Thermogemmata fonticola: one gene and its partner. The protein of the gene in region 1 interacts with the protein of each later gene in a pairwise test. Links are inferred from orthologs where the notes say so. Each region holds a gene or a part of one and is shown on either strand. Other genes may lie near its edges.

Evidence for each region. The genes of interacting proteins can lie anywhere in the genome.
Region 2: the proteins of H0921_RS14040 (region 1) and dnaB interact in binary tests that used the Escherichia coli proteins (3 or more experiments, as listed by UniProt). The link is inferred for Thermogemmata fonticola from one-to-one orthologs.

Annotation. Positions count from the first base shown.
Region 1 is NZ_JACEFB010000012.1:80,708-88,209, reverse strand. Bases 2,370-5,285 are described here. They hold H0921_RS14040 (chromosomal replication initiator protein DnaA), read left to right. Parts: upstream 2,370-3,209; coding sequence 3,210-4,361; downstream 4,362-5,285. Other genes in these bases: H0921_RS14035 (metal ABC transporter ATP-binding protein), read right to left, coding at 4,511-5,285. Outside these bases: H0921_RS14045 (inorganic phosphate transporter), read left to right, coding at 655-2,055; more of H0921_RS14035, read right to left, coding at 5,286-5,314; H0921_RS14030 (metal ABC transporter solute-binding protein, Zn/Mn family), read right to left, coding at 5,407-6,390; H0921_RS14025 (HPF/RaiA family ribosome-associated protein), read left to right, coding at 6,639-7,502. UniProt on the Escherichia coli protein: Plays an essential in the initiation and regulation of chromosomal replication. Binds in an ATP-dependent fashion to the origin of replication (oriC) to initiate formation of the DNA replication initiation complex once per cell cycle.
Region 2 is NZ_JACEFB010000005.1:104,296-111,697, forward strand. Bases 2,239-5,187 are described here. They hold dnaB (replicative DNA helicase), read left to right. Parts: upstream 2,239-2,987; coding sequence 2,988-4,388; downstream 4,389-5,187. Other genes in these bases: H0921_RS08990 (putative molybdenum carrier protein), read right to left, coding at 2,239-2,620; H0921_RS09000 (S8 family serine peptidase), read right to left, coding at 4,383-5,187. Also shown: rpsF (30S ribosomal protein S6), read left to right, coding at 1-184; H0921_RS08980 (single-stranded DNA-binding protein), read left to right, coding at 644-1,153; rplI (50S ribosomal protein L9), read left to right, coding at 1,385-1,963; more of H0921_RS08990, read right to left, coding at 2,072-2,238; more of H0921_RS09000, read right to left, coding at 5,188-5,285; H0921_RS09005 (response regulator), read right to left, coding at 5,389-6,606; H0921_RS09010 (phytanoyl-CoA dioxygenase family protein), read left to right, coding at 6,858-7,402. UniProt on the Escherichia coli protein: The main replicative DNA helicase, it participates in initiation and elongation during chromosome replication. Travels ahead of the DNA replisome, separating dsDNA into templates for DNA synthesis.

The DNA of each region.
Region 1 (7,502 bases):
AGTCTCTGGAACAACGGAGAATAAGAACAAGATAAGGCGGTAGGAATGGAATACTCGAAGATCTGGAGCTTCACCGGAGGTTGATGGAGCGGACAGACAGTTGGTCGAACCAGTTCCGGCGTCTGGAATTCGTTAGAAGCAAAGAGTAGACATCTACCTTGGCTTTCCTCTTCCCTGGTTTCGCAACAGTCTAATGGCACGATTGTTTATCCAGGCCCCCTCACATATCGCCGATGTATTAGGTTCCCAATCGCCAAGTACCGTTGATGGTGCGAGCGAATGGCGTAGTGGGAGAATATGAACGAGGGAGAAGGGCCAAGGAATATGAAGATTTGTTGAAGGCAGACAACTTCCGGGTGACGACGAACAGGAAGGGAAATTATTTTGATGGCAGATGGGATAAGCCTTCACGGATCGACAGGTTTTTACTGAGTGAGGAGTCGGGCGATACCGTCGTAGGGCGGACCATTTTCCTTGGCCCTCACATTGGTTGAAGGTCAGGGAACGCTTGTACCGCTTCTTAGGCACAGGGAGGAGTTGACAAAAACTGAAGCTTCTGACTTTCAAAGCGAATACGGATGTTTGCGGGTCAGGGTTTTGTCAGAAGAGTTTAGGATTCCCGGTAATAATTCTGATAACTCTATCTTACATGCCATGAGTTTCCTCGAAGCCATCAGCAGTCTTCCTGTTGGTCCCCTGCTCTTGTTATTTGTGGCATTGGCGACGGCCTTTGCTTTCGAGTTCATCAACGGGTTTCACGATACAGCCAATGCGGTGACCACGGTGATCTATTCGCGCAGCTTACCTCCGCTGGCGGCCGTCATCTATTCCGGCTTTTTGAACTTTCTCGGTGTGCTCTTGGGGGGAACAGCAGTCGCCTTCAGTATTGTCAATTTGTTGCCTGTGGATTTGCTGGTCGATGCACGTTCTGGGGCAGCCTTGGTGATGGTGCTGTCCTTGCTCCTGGCGGGGGTGATGTGGAATCTGGGAACATGGTATATTGGTCTACCGGTGTCCAGCTCTCACACTTTGATTGGTTCGATTCTCGGCGTGGGAATGGCCAACAGTCTGTGGGTTGGCCAAGGATTAGCGGGGGTCAATTGGCAAGAGTGTTTGAAAGTCGGCCTGGCCCTGTTGATCTCCCCTTTATTGGGTTTTCTGTTAGCGGGGTTATTACTGCTGCTGCTGAAAGCGACGGTCCGCTCTCCACGGTTGTATCAGCCGCCGCCGGATCATGATCGTCCTCCGGGATGGATTCGGACCTTGCTGATCGGGACGTGTGGAGGGGTCAGTTTCGCCCACGGTTCCAACGACGGCCAGAAAGGGATGGGATTATTACTCTTGGTCCTGATCGGCTTTTTGCCGCTGCATTACGCCCTGACTGTAACCGAGCCGCAGCGAGCGCCGCAGGTCCGTGAGGCGGCCCAGTACTTGCGGGACAAGCTTTCAGATCAAGGTCACGAACTACCTGGTCCCGTGCGTCAAGCCATCGATTTGTTGGAGCGTGAGTTGGCGGAGAAAACATCCTTTGATGAACTACCCTTGGATCGTGAGGTGCGCTGGGAAGTCCGGCAGTCCATTTTGACAATCAGCCGCCATCTTAAAACTCTAGTAGCCGACCCCAACGTATCACCGGAGCTGCGTCAGGAACTGGAACAACTCCGCAAGCAAAAGTTGCTCCCCGCGGTGGAGTATGTCCCAGTGTGGGTGGTCATGGGCACGGCTTTAGCTTTGGGCATTGGAACCTGCATTGGCTACCGCCGGATTGTGATTACCGTCGCGGAGAAGATCGGGAAGCAGCATCTGGCCTATGCGCAAGGGGCTGCGGCTGAATCCGTCGCGGCTGCTACCATTCTGCTTGCAGCAGTTACTGGCCTGCCCGTCAGCACAACCCACGTTCTCAGCAGCGGAGTGGCTGGAACTATGGTGGCCAATCGCTCCGGTGTACAACACCAAACTTTGATCAAAATTCTCACGGCGTGGGCATTCACTCTCCCAGCAACCATGGGTCTGGCGGGTATCCTTTTCGTCATAGGCCGCCTCATCACCGGTTGAGCCTTTCCAGGGATCGCCTCCAACAGCCGCCACCCTTTTCTCCATATCCCCGAAGTTACTTGAGCTGTTCCTGGGCTTGCCTTGACAAGAGACTCCGCCTGCGATGAATCCCCCCTTGGCCTTGCCATCGACCCGGTTCTCTATCCACGACTCGCCACTCCACTCCATTTGGCGATGGGATGCTTTCCTCCCGTGACGGACCTAACGGCAGCGCCAATGCAGGCGGGGTTGTAATCTCTGGCGCGGAAGGAATGACCTTGCTGGCGGCGCCAGGAAGTAGGGAATGCGCCTGCGCGGTGGTGGGGCAAAAGGCCGCAGCTGGTCCAAGAGCCGTTGTTTCTCCCCCAGCTCAGGCAATAGTTGTGATGTTTCAGAAGGAACAAAGAGCAGGAAGAGATGGTCGAGCCAGGTCGAGGCAGGTCCGTCAGGAGGGGGACCACTCGCGAGGGAGATTTGCTGTGCCGGCACGGAAACCGTCCCACTCCCAGGTGATAGCATCCCGGCGTGCAGGAACAGCAGCAGCCGTTGAAGTTCAGGCTGAGCATACCGTGTGCCCCGCAAACGTGGAGGCCGCCGTAGTTCAGGCACTCATCCAACGGATCGGTCCCGCACGCTTTGGCTTGTGGTTCCGAGGGCAGGCCCGCTTCCGGCGGGATCAGGGGGCGATTGTCGTCGCCACACGGAACTTGCAGGTACGTGACTGGTTGGAGCACACTTTTGGTCTGGCTGTGCGCGAAGCGGTAAAAGAAGTGTGCGGTGTCCTTGTACCCCTTCAGTGGACCATCGACCCTGCTGCCGTCCAGGAGGAGGAAGGAGGCGGAGCGGCGGCCAGCTCTGGGTCCGTCCCCACCCCATCCGAAAAGCTAGCCACGACGACGGAGCATTCCCCAAGCAAGGCAAAGCCGGTACCTCCTTCCCGCACTGAGACCCAAAACACATGGCAAAGAGAGGACGTATCTATCCCACTACCGCCACCAATGCTCTGCGGATCACACACCCGTTCTCACCATAATTGCCAACCGGCCAACGGGGAACCCAGGGCCAACCGGAACGGTCACACGCCTCGCAACATCCCGACTCATCGAGAACGTAACGGTCTTGAAGGAGATGAATGCATTCGTTCCGGGATTCGGGAGAATGCCGCGGCATCCTCCATGACTCGTGGCGATTTGGGAGAAATGAATCTGTTCGGCGAGCCGGTGGCAGTAACTTCACCCCGCCGCAGCGGAAGCCGCAGGAGCGTGGACAGTGGCGAAACCGTAGTCCGCGGTCCACGGCGGTGGAAGCGGCTGGAAGATTTTGTCGTGGGGGCATGCAATCGGGTCGCCCACGCCGCAGCGATGAGCGTCGTAGAGGCTCCCGATGAAGCTGTGACTCCCCTCGTGTTTCACGGACCGGTGGGAGTCGGAAAGACCCATCTGCTAGAAGGCATCTATGCCGGTTTGAAGCGAGACTCCCAGCAACGTCCTTGCTACGTCACCGCCGAGGAATTCACCACACGTTTTGTGAGCGCTACGCATCAAGGACGAATGTCAGCCTTCCGGCGGCAATTCCGCGAAGCGACCGCCCTGCTCTTCGATGACTTACATTTCCTGGCCAGCCGTAAGGCTACACAGATCGAGTTCCTGCATACCTTGGACAGTCTGGTCTCCGAAGGACGGCCCGTCGTCGTGACACTCGATTGCCATCCCCGCTTGGCGGACGAATTGATGCCGGAACTGGTGGACCGGCTCTTAGGAGGCGCAGTCTGGGGATTGTTACCGCCTGATGCTGAAACCCGATTGGCTATCTTGCGGCACAAGGCGGCTGGCGCTTCTCCACCCATCCCCGACTTGGTCCTGCGAACCCTGGCCAACTGCCTGCGGGGCAACGTGCGCGAGTTGGAAGGGGCTGTGCACAGTTTACGCCATTATGCCAAGGTAACTGGCCGGCCTGTGGACCTGATCCTAGCACGTGAAGCCCTGGGAGAATTGATCCGGCATGCGGTCCGGGTTGTTACCCTTGCCGAGGTGGATGCAGCCGTGTGCACCGTCTTGCGGCTCTCTTCGGGAACTTTACAATCCAAGTCTCGCGCCTGGGCCGTCACTCATCCTCGCATGATTGCCGTCTATCTTTGCCGCAAACACACCTCGGCGACCTACGGCGAAATTGCCCGGCACTTCGGGGCCAAAACCCATAGCACCGCCGTGGCCGCCGAAAAGAAGGTCCGCCAATGGCTAGAGCGCGATGCCTCCTTGTCTGTTGGCAGCCAGGTCTGGAATGTCCGGGACCTTATCGAACGGATCGAACGCCAACTGCACCACTGATCGAACGCCGCCTGTCACTCTGAACCCCCTACCGGTACCGCTACTTCCTGATCCGGCTCCGACTTGGCCAGCGGAATCCATTGCGTAAGGACTCCCGCTTGGGACCAATAGCCGCGAGTTGCTGCGCCATTCAGGTGGGTCCAGCTTTGTCAGCGAACGGTGGTACCGTAAGTCCGCTGGAGGTTTTCCAGGGTGAAGGTGGAAGCTGTCGGACCGCTGGCAATGAGACGGACGTTCAGGAGAATGACCCAATCGAAGTACTGGGCCGCCGTTTGTAAGTCGTGATGCACTACCAACAGGGTATGTCCTTGATCGCGCAACTGACGGAGTAGTGTCACAATGGTCTGTTCGGTGACAGCATCCACGCCTTGGAACGGTTCGTCGAGGAGGATGAGCGGGGCGTTTTGCACAAGGGCACGAGCTAGAAAAATCCGTTGTTGTTGGCCGCCGGAGAGCTGCCCGATCTGCCGATAAGCCAGGTCTTGCATCCCGACCCGTTCCAAGGCTTCCAGGGCTTGCTGACGTTCGCGCCGTCCTGGGCGGCGGAACCAGCCCAACCGGGCATAGGTACCCATCAGAACCACATCTAAGGCCGTTGTGGGAAAATCCCAATCGACACTGCTACGCTGGGGAACGTAAGCCACACAACCCCGACGGGGAGAATACGGTTCACCCAGAACACAAATTTCCCCTGTGAGCGGACGTACCAGTCCCAATATGGCTTTGATCAGGGTAGTTTTGCCGGCACCGTTAGGACCGATCACCGCCGCCAGAACGCCTCGCGGCACCGCCAAGTCGATGTCCCACAACACGGGGCGTTCGCCGTAGGCCACGGTCAGGTCGTGAATGTCGATGGCAGAATCGGCCGCACATGGGCCGGACGCATCTGGAGGCCGCGGCGCGACCGCCTTGGCTGGCTCAGAGGACGGAGGGGTGGGAGACGTTGGTGTCATGTCCCTATCACATCTCGGAACCGGCCCGATCCACCGCAAAACGCGAGCGTCAGGGGCGGAATATCTGGCCGAGCCTTCCTGACAAAACGACATCAACTAGAGCCAAGAGCACGGACCAGAACACGGACGTTGTGGCGGATCATGCCCGTGTAAGTGCCCGCTGGAGAGTCCGCCGGTCCCAGGGCATCGGAATACAGGGCATCCTGATCGCTGATGAGGCGGACAAGCGGTCCTTGCTTTCGCCGCACATCGTCTAAGACAGCCTGCAATCCTTCAGGCGGCACGGAGGTTTCCGTGAAGACGGCAGGGATGGCCCGTTCGACGATCAGGCGAGCCAGTCGCTCCCGCTGCTGGGTCCCCAGTTCGCTGGCCGTGCTGACACCTTGCAATCCGATGACCTCCCAGCCGTAGGCTCGGCCGAAGTAGCGAAAGGCATCGTGAGCTGTGATCAGGACGCGACGCTCAGGAGGGACGCGCGCCAACTCTTGCCGGATTTCGCGGTCCAGTTGCTGGAGTTGCTCTCGATACGCGGCGGCCCGTTGCGCATAGTATGCCTCGCCTTGGGGGTCCAAATCGCTCAAGACCTGCCGTACTCCCTCGACAGTCTGCGCCCAAAGCAGCACATCGAACCAAACATGGGGATCATAAACCGTCGCATCTTCCTCGGCGGGGAGGAGCTGTTCGCGCGGCAAAGGGTCCGTAACCGCATGGACCCGCCATTGCCGGCGGTTGCGCTCCAATAAGTCCGCCATTTTCCCCTCCAGATGCAAACCATTAATGAACACCGCCTGGGCGCTTTGGAGCTTGCGGATGTCGCCGATGCCGGCAATATACTTGTGTGGATCCACCCCTGGCCCCATCAGGGTTTCGACGTGGACCCGTTCCCCCCCCACTTGCTGGACCAAGTCCGCGACGATGGTTGTCGTACACACCACCCGCACCTTGGACTGCTCCTGCGCGGAATGGGGGGAAAAACGGCCAGTGCAACCGGCGGCCCCCGCCAGCCAGACAGCAAGTAACACCCGCAGCAGCCGCGGCCATCGCCTCCATCCGCAGCTCCATCCGTCGTCTGCCATCTTCGACCTCACGAACTGGACGACATAGGCGAAACTAATTCCTCAATGCATTATAAACGATCCTAGCCTGCGGACTAGAGCAATTCTAACCCAGCAGCATGCTGAGAGCGTGTTCGGATCCCCTCGAATCTTATGCCGGCCCTGCTACCTCTAAGCTCATGACCAACAGAAGATAGCGCGCAAGCTGTTCAACGGAGTGCGGAATAGCGACTGCATCCCAGCAAAAACTTAACCCCTAGAGGTACGTTATGAGCAGCGAATCGAATCTCACAGCTTACCCGGTCCCGACTCAAACAACTCCGGACAGCCAGGAAGGACTGACGGAATTCCCCTGGAAACTGGTCTGCAAGGGGATGGAAGTCGCCGAGGATTTCATCCCACGAGTACGGAAGCGGATTGGCACTTTGGAAAAGCATTTGCAATCTTTTGATCCTGAAGCTGTGCACCTATACATTCATATCGAGAAGATTCCCAAAACGGAAAAATATGAGGTGAAGATGGTATTGAGTCTTCCGGAGCATCTGTTGAAAAGCGAGAAACGGCACGCCCAGGTGGAGGTGGCTGTGGGAGAGGCGACTAAGGCTTTGGTCCGTCAGTTGGAAGCGCTGAAAGCGCGCTTGCGCGGGGAGCCGCTTTGGAAGCGCAAGGCCCGCCGAGCCAAGCTGCGGTTCGCCACTACGCCTCAAGCGGCAGATCAAGGACCGGCCACAGTGGCCGAAGCCACAGCCCGCCACTATGCCCAATATGCAGCAGAATTGCACCACTTCGTCCAGCGACAGCTCTCGTCCAGCGGCATCTCCGACCACAAGGTCGCTGATTATCTCGAAGCCGTCCAGAATCAACGTTCCGCGCCTCTCAGCCGCCGCCTTGCCCAACTCAGTGACAAGGCTAGAAGCTTCCACATTGCTTTACAGAAACTGCATGCCGATACACCCGTTCCGTCGCCTGCTCACTCAGGAGAAACTATCTCTCCGCCAAATTCTACATTGATTTCTCATTTCGATCATATTCTAGCTCATACTGACGCCTTAGTCCGTGAAGTTTTTGATCTTTATTATATCGCCGGTTTTGAGTTAGAGGATATCGCTCATATCACGGAACGACCGCAACGA
Region 2 (7,402 bases), on another replicon or contig:
GACGGCCTTCGCTCTGCGGGGCATGCGTGAAGATGTACCTTTGGCAGAAGACGTGCCTCCCTCAGCGACCCCGGACAGCGGAGCCGCCGAAGCTCCTCCAGCTTCCACTCCGACTCCGGCCCCGACGCCTGCACCCACCCGCCGCTCGCGCCGCAGCGCGGAGGGTGCCGATAAATCGGAATAAACCGCATACACCCACCCTGAAGTTCTCGTGCTCCCGCGAGTATTGACAAAACCACCGTTGTTGACGAAACCATCGTTCTCATCGCTCCGTCCCGCTCGATGGCCTCTACCTGAGCGGGGGCAAGGAATTGCCTACCTGTTTCTCCGGTAAGATAGGATTGATGCCATTTTTTCCGCGCGAGGTAAGGCAACAGGCTCGCTTCTTCCTGCCTGATCCTTGGAGTTGTTCCATCTTCCCGCCCTTCCCGGAATAGTAGGATTGTGCTGGCAGTCAATTTCTCCGACGCCCGCACCTACGGGGTATCCGATGTTCTAAACCCCTCGGCTGATTTTTTTCCACCTACGGACCTTGCGATGGACAGGTGGGTGTGGGATAGTTGGTAAGAGGATGGCGTCTCAACCGTTTCCCAGAGTCTGAACCGTATCCCCTAGCGAGACCCATCCGAGAGGAGGTCGCACCATGGCGACGTTGAACAAAGTGATGTTGATTGGCCGGCTGACCGACAATCCGGAAGCTCCACGCACCCTTCCCAGCGGCAACACGGTCATCAAGTTCCGCTTTGCCGTCGGGCGCAGCCGCAAAAATCCCCAAACCGGGCAATGGGAAAACGATCCCAACCCCCTCTACATCGATTGTGAAGCCTACAGCCGGCCGGACACACGCCGCAATCTGCCCGAACTGATCTACCAATATGCGCGCAAGGGAGACCCGCTCTACATTGAGGGGCGGTTGCAACTCGACCAATGGGAAGACAAAAACGGCGGCGGCAAACGCTCCAAACACAAAGTCGTGGTGGAAAGCATCGAATTCCTGGGCAGCCGCAATCCCGATGGCCCGCCTCCCGCCCCGGCCAACCGTTCCAATTCCCGCGTGACCGCCTCTGCTCCCCACGATGAGGAATTGCCGGACTCCTATACCCCGGATACCCCCTCCACCGGCCAAGAGGATGAGGACCCCATTCCTTTCTGATCCGCAGATTCTGATACGCAGATCATCCGCCCCTGAAGCGTGGCCGCTGGCTTAAGCCAAGGCCACGAGCAGGACCTGCCGGGAGGAATTACGCCCCCCTGCGGACAGTGGCCGGATTGATCCCTAAGATGACAAATCCCGGTACTGTATGCGCGAGGGGACATAGCTCACCCAATGGAAAAGAGTCCGCCCGGCATCGCATCCGCGGCGGATTCCTAAGGAGTAATTTCCATGGCCAAGAAAAGCTCAGCCAAGGCAGCCGGTCAAGCCGCGACAACCGCTTCCACCCAACGCCAGCCCAAAAAGAAAATCAAAAAGCGGCAACAGGTGAAAAAGGACCCGCATGGCAACGTCTTCGTCGTGCTAGTCCAGGATGTTCCTCATCTCGGACGGCAAGGAGAGGTCGTGCGGGTTCGTCCCGGCTATGCCCGCAATTACCTGTATCCCTACGGATTGGCGGTACCCCCCACCGAGGAAAACCTCCGCCGCTTGGAACAGTACAAGATTCAGGTCCAGAAAGCACGCGAAGCGAAAATCGCGGACCTCAAGGTGTTGGCCGAGCAACTCTCCCGCCTGCCCGTTATCACCATCGAAGCCAACGCCAACGAAGAAGGCCATCTCTATGGGTCGATCGGTCCGGTCGAAATCAGCAAATACCTCAAGGGGAAGAATCTGCTTGTCGAACCGGAAATGATCCGCATGGAGCAGCACATCAAGGAGGCCAACACCATCGTCGAAGTGCCGGTGCACCTGGGCTATTCCATCGAAGCCAAGATTCAGGTCGCCGTTATCGCCGCGACCCGGCGTTGAAAAGCCGTCAGGACGAACCGGGAACAACAGCCAACACAAGCCTTCCCAGCGGCGTGGGCCAGCACATTCCCCCACCAGGGTCGGAAAAAAAAAGACCAGGCCCAAGGACTATATTCCGGAAGACACGATGGGCGGCGCGCTGACTCCCCCGGCTGACTGGTTTTTGACCAGTTGAAAAACCTGCACCAAAAAGCGGTAGGTGAATTCCTCGATCCCCTCGGCGTTACTTTCGCGATTCCCCGCCACGTTCAACACAAAAATGTTATTTTGGACCAGCCATTGGAACACCTCTTCCGGCGTCACTTTCACTTTGGAACGCGGGGATTTCGGATACGGGATTTTCAATAAGGGCCGCTGGAGTTCTTCGGCATAGCGGAGAGTGGCAGCCACACCATCCGCATTCCAGCGACTGGCGATACAGAGCGTGCCCCGAGCAAATTCCACATTCCGACGTGTTCGCTTGGTGTATTCGCTTGTGGGTAAAGCCAGCATGCCGTAGAGCCGCTCGTATTCGGGCTTCGGGCCATCCTCGGTCAGAAAACCTTTCGGCATCCAGCCGCCCGTAGGTATGCCACAGGCTTTAGCGGCCTTCAAACCTCCCAAATCCGCACCCGTCTGCCCCCCGGAAATCACCCGCTTCAACTCAAATGCCGCCATGATTGCACCCCCCGGAAGTCCTGGATACCCCCCCCGCTGGCAAGACGAACCTGGACATGATGGAATGAAGGCTTCGTCCCCCTTGTGTTTATTCTACAGCAGCGATAGCACAACTGTCTTTTGATCTGACGGTAGCGCTCGTGTGATCACTCGATGGCCAGGCCCCGGCCTCAGCGACGCCGGATGGACTACACCACCAACCTTGCAATCGCCCTTCCCCGTCTAGCACAATCAGGATATGTTAGGCACCCGCGGAGCAGGACAGGTTAGGGTGTAAGGTCCGCGGCAACGAGCGGGATTCGCCGCCCGGACCGCCCTGTCCTGCCCCAGAGTTTGAGTTGTTGATGTCGCCGGAAGGCAGAGTAAGATGTCCGACGGACTGAATGAGCGTGCTTTACCCCATAACCTTGAAGCGGAAAAAGGGGTCCTGGGAGGCATTCTCCGCGACCCTGACGAATTGCCGACCGTGCAACAGTTGTTACGTCCTGACAATTTCTATCTCGATGCGCACCAGAAGATCTACGCTGCCATCCTGGAGCTGGCCAACGAGAACCTTCCCATCGATCTGGTCATGCTCCATGAGCGGCTGAAGCGGAACAAACAACTGGAAGATGTGGGAGGCGCCCTTTATCTGACCGAATTGTGGGAGGCGGTTCCTACAGGGGCGAATGCGGAATACCATGCCCGCATCGTGCGGGATGCCGCCATGGTGCGCAGCCTCATCCACGCGGGCACGGAAATCCTCCGGGAAGCCTACGAACGCACACAATCGGCAGATGAGTTGGTCGCCCAGGCGGAACGCCGCATCATGGACATCGCCAGGGCGGGCTTGATTGGCGAAACCAAGACCCTTTCGGAAGCCATCCATGAAGCCTTCGCCCGCATCGATGCCCGGACAGGACGGGACAGCAGTCAATTGGCGGTGAGCGGCCTGCCCACCGGTTATGTGGACCTCGACAACCTCCTGGCAGGATTGCAGAACTCCGAGTTGATTGTCATCGCTGCCCGTCCGTCGGTCGGAAAAACCGCCTTTGCTCTCAACATCGTCCGCAATGTCATCACCAATTACGATGCCGCCACTCATGGGGGTGAAGCGGGTCCGCCGGTACTCTTTGTCAGTTTGGAGATGACCCGAATCGAACTGGCGGAACGCCTCCTGTGCTGCCAAGCACGCGTCGATAGCCACAAGGTTCGCAAAGGCACACTCCACGCCGAGGATATTCAAAAGTTGATGGACGCGGGCGATGTGCTACGCCGGGCCAAATTGTATCTGGACGACACCCCCTCCCGCAGCATGATGCAGATCGCCGCTCTGGCTCGACGGCTGATGAAAAAACACGAGAAGGAAGGCGGTTTACGCCTGGTGGTCATCGATTACTTGCAACTGATCGAGCCAGAGAATCGCCGTGATCCCCGGCAGGAACAGGTGGCGCAGATCAGCCGGCGCCTGAAGTTCCTAGCGCGAGAGCTGGGCATTCCCGTCGTCGCCCTGGCGCAGGTCAACCGCGCCTCTGAAGAACGGCAAGACCATAAACCGCGCCTGGCCGATCTGCGCGAATCCGGCAGCATCGAGCAGGACGCCGACACCGTGTTGATCCTCCACCGCCCCGGACGTTACGAAGGCTCGCAGGAGGACAATATCTTGGAGGTCATCGTCGCCAAGCAGCGCAACGGCCCCACCGGAGAAATCACCCTCACCTATCTCAAGCCCTACAACCGCTACGAGAATTACATCGCGGATATCAGTTACAGCGGAGACGGCTTATGACCGTTCCTCAGGACGGTTTGCTCTGGCCGGTTCGCCCGCTGGAGCGTGTTCGGACGGCGTCGGTTCCGGAGCGAAGGAAGACGCCGAGCCGGGTTGGGATGACGGCCGCGGTCGACTCAACCAATACAAAAGGGCTTTCACCTCGAAAGGCTTCAAGTCCGGCTTGAGGGAAAGAAGTCGGGCGGCGATGCCCGTGAGATGAGCGGCAGCCCAACTCGTCGCTGGTTCTGTGGCAAAGGGACCGAGATAGCCGCGCCCGTGGGCTTGAAACTCCACCTGATCCCGCAAGCAATAGGCGAATTGGAGCGGATCCGGGAAAAGGGCCTTATCGACGGACAACAAGGGGGGGGCAAACGCCGCGGGGTAGCTGCGCGTGAAAGGATGGTCATTATGGGCCGCCGCGACCACCAAAACATCCCGATAATAGGCTTCCTCGACCATCTGGAGCAATTGCCAGCGCCGCGCGGGGGGTTGCAGGCGCTGTTCCACGATTCCCAGGGACAAATTGATGATTTTCACCTGCCACACATCCAAAGCGTGCCGGAGTGCCGCCAGAACTGTCTCAATAGTGGTCCCTGACCCCACCGCGAAAACGTCCGCCGAGAAGAGTTGAACCCGCGGAGCCAGTGTCACAATGATGTCCGCCACTGTGGTCCCATGTGGACTGGATTGCCGCCCCTGGTAGGGTAATGGCGGGCCATGAGGGCGGAAGATGGCCCCTTCCACGTGTGGAGGCTCCCTGCCCCGCTGGCGGGCGCGTTCCGCAAGCACAGACCACTCGATTCCCGAATCGACCACGGCCACCCGGATTCCCTCCCCCGTGGCCCGGCTGTCCTGAAGCAGTCGTTCCGGAGTCAGTTGGAGAAGCACAGACTCAATCAGGTTCAGGGATTCCATAAGCAAGCGGAGTCATTGCGGAAGCAGAAAGAATGCCGTGGCTGGTGACTCTCCCTCTGCCCCTACGGGCCGTGACGGACAGGTTCTCATCCTCTGGCGAGCATCAAGAGTGAGTCCAACTCACGTCGAGTAGCTGCCGGAGGTCCCGGATCATGCGTGTGCAGTATTCCACGGCCCGCACGCCGTGCTGGCGGGAGAGAGTTCGCACCTCTTCGAGCAACTGGATCACAGCCTCGGAATCTTTCTCCGCTGCTCCCGATTGCGCCAGCCCTTGTTTGATGTGCTCCAGCACTTCGGGCGGCGGTTTGTCTTCGTGCAGCAGGTCGCGGACCCGTTCGCTGGCTTGCAAAGCCGCAGCTAGGGCATCGATGAGCAACCTCTGTCCCTGCCGTTCCGCCAGGCTTCGCCGTAACAGGTCCACTCCTAGATCGGCTGTCGCCCGTGCTACTTCCATATCTTCCGGACTGAATTCAGCGCCGGCCTTGTCGAACAACTCGATGGCTCCGACGATGCCCTCGCCGATGGCCATGGGTGCGATCAGCAGCGTCCGGCGCTCCCGTTCCACGGGCAACAACTGGAGAGCCTCGCTGGCACTCGGTATCGGCTCGGACAGCAGGATCGGTTCCTGGCGGCTCAGAGCGGCGGCTACCAACGTCTGGCGGAACGGCACGGCCTCGACTTCCAGAAGCGCACCATCGGGCTGATACAGCATCCATCGACCGCCGAGCGGCACCCCCTCCGGAGGGCTGACATACACCACCAATAGCCCATCGGCCGCTTTGGTGATTCGGATGGCCCAGCGGAGAAGATCCCGCGCTGCGTCGGGAATGGGAACGGGGTCTTGGAGAACAGCGGCCGCCTGGACATAGGGGATGATTTGTTCGACGGCGTCCCGGAAAGCAGCCAAGGAGCGTTGCAATTCCCGTTGCCGCTTCAGGGGGCGGATACGTGCTAACTGCCGCCGCACCGCCGCCAGAAACGACTCGCGCGTCAAGTCCACATTTTTGTCCAGATAATCCCGCACCCCCATCCTCAAGGCTTGCAGAGGCGTGGCCTGATGGGCAAAGCCTGTCACCAGAATCGCTGTGATTTCCGGTTGAAACTCCACCAGGTCTTCCAGAAGTTGCAAACCGTCGCTGCCCGAACCGAGATTCCAATCCAGAATGGCCAAATCGATGACCTGCTGGCTGGCGATCCGCAAGGCAGCCTCAGCATCCGCTGCGCTGAAAACTGTGACTCCAGGTCCCAGCTCAGCCAGCCACTCCGTGAAAGTCCGCCGGACACTTTCTTCATCATCGACGACCAAAATAGCTTCACTCATGGAGTCTGCTACCACTTGCCGCGGATCGTTTCACTTCCCCAAGCGGAACGAAAGCCCTGAATCGCACGGACCGCAAGCCTGGTTTCCATCGTCCACCCTGCAATCCGTTACAATCATACGCAGGTCGATCCGCCGAACTAGCATCATTGCAGTATATTGAACAACATAGAGGGACCATTCGGCAGGCTTTTCGCAAGGCATCCGGCGACTCGGCGATGAGTTTTTTCCCAGCAAGTACAGGAGTTGAAGAGATGACCGCCATCCTCTCCGACGAAGCCATCCGCACCTACCACGACAAGGGATACTACCTGGCTCGCGGCTTTTTCGATGCGGAAGAGATCGATCTGCTGCGCCGCTCTGCCAAGGAGGATCACGATCTGGACAAACATGCATTCGGGCGCGCAGATGGAGAAGGCGGCGTTGTTCGTCTCTCGCTGTGGAACCATCCCGGCGAGGGCATCTACGGTATGTTCGCACGCTGCGAACGGATGGTCCGCAGTTGCGAAAAAATCCTCGGCGGCGAAGTCTATCATTACCACTCGAAGATGATCCTGAAAGACCCGAAAGTGGGGGGAGCCTGGACGTGGCACCAGGACTACGGTTACTGGTATCAAAACGGCGTATTGCTACCCTGGCTGGTCAGCGTTTTCATCGCCGTGGACCCGTGTACGCGCGAGAATGGCTGCTTGCAAGTCATCGAGAACTCTCACCACTGCGGACGGATCAATCACGTTCTCACCGGCGAGCAAGCCGGGGCGGACCGCGAACGCGTCCAGGAGTTGCTCAAGCGCCCCCA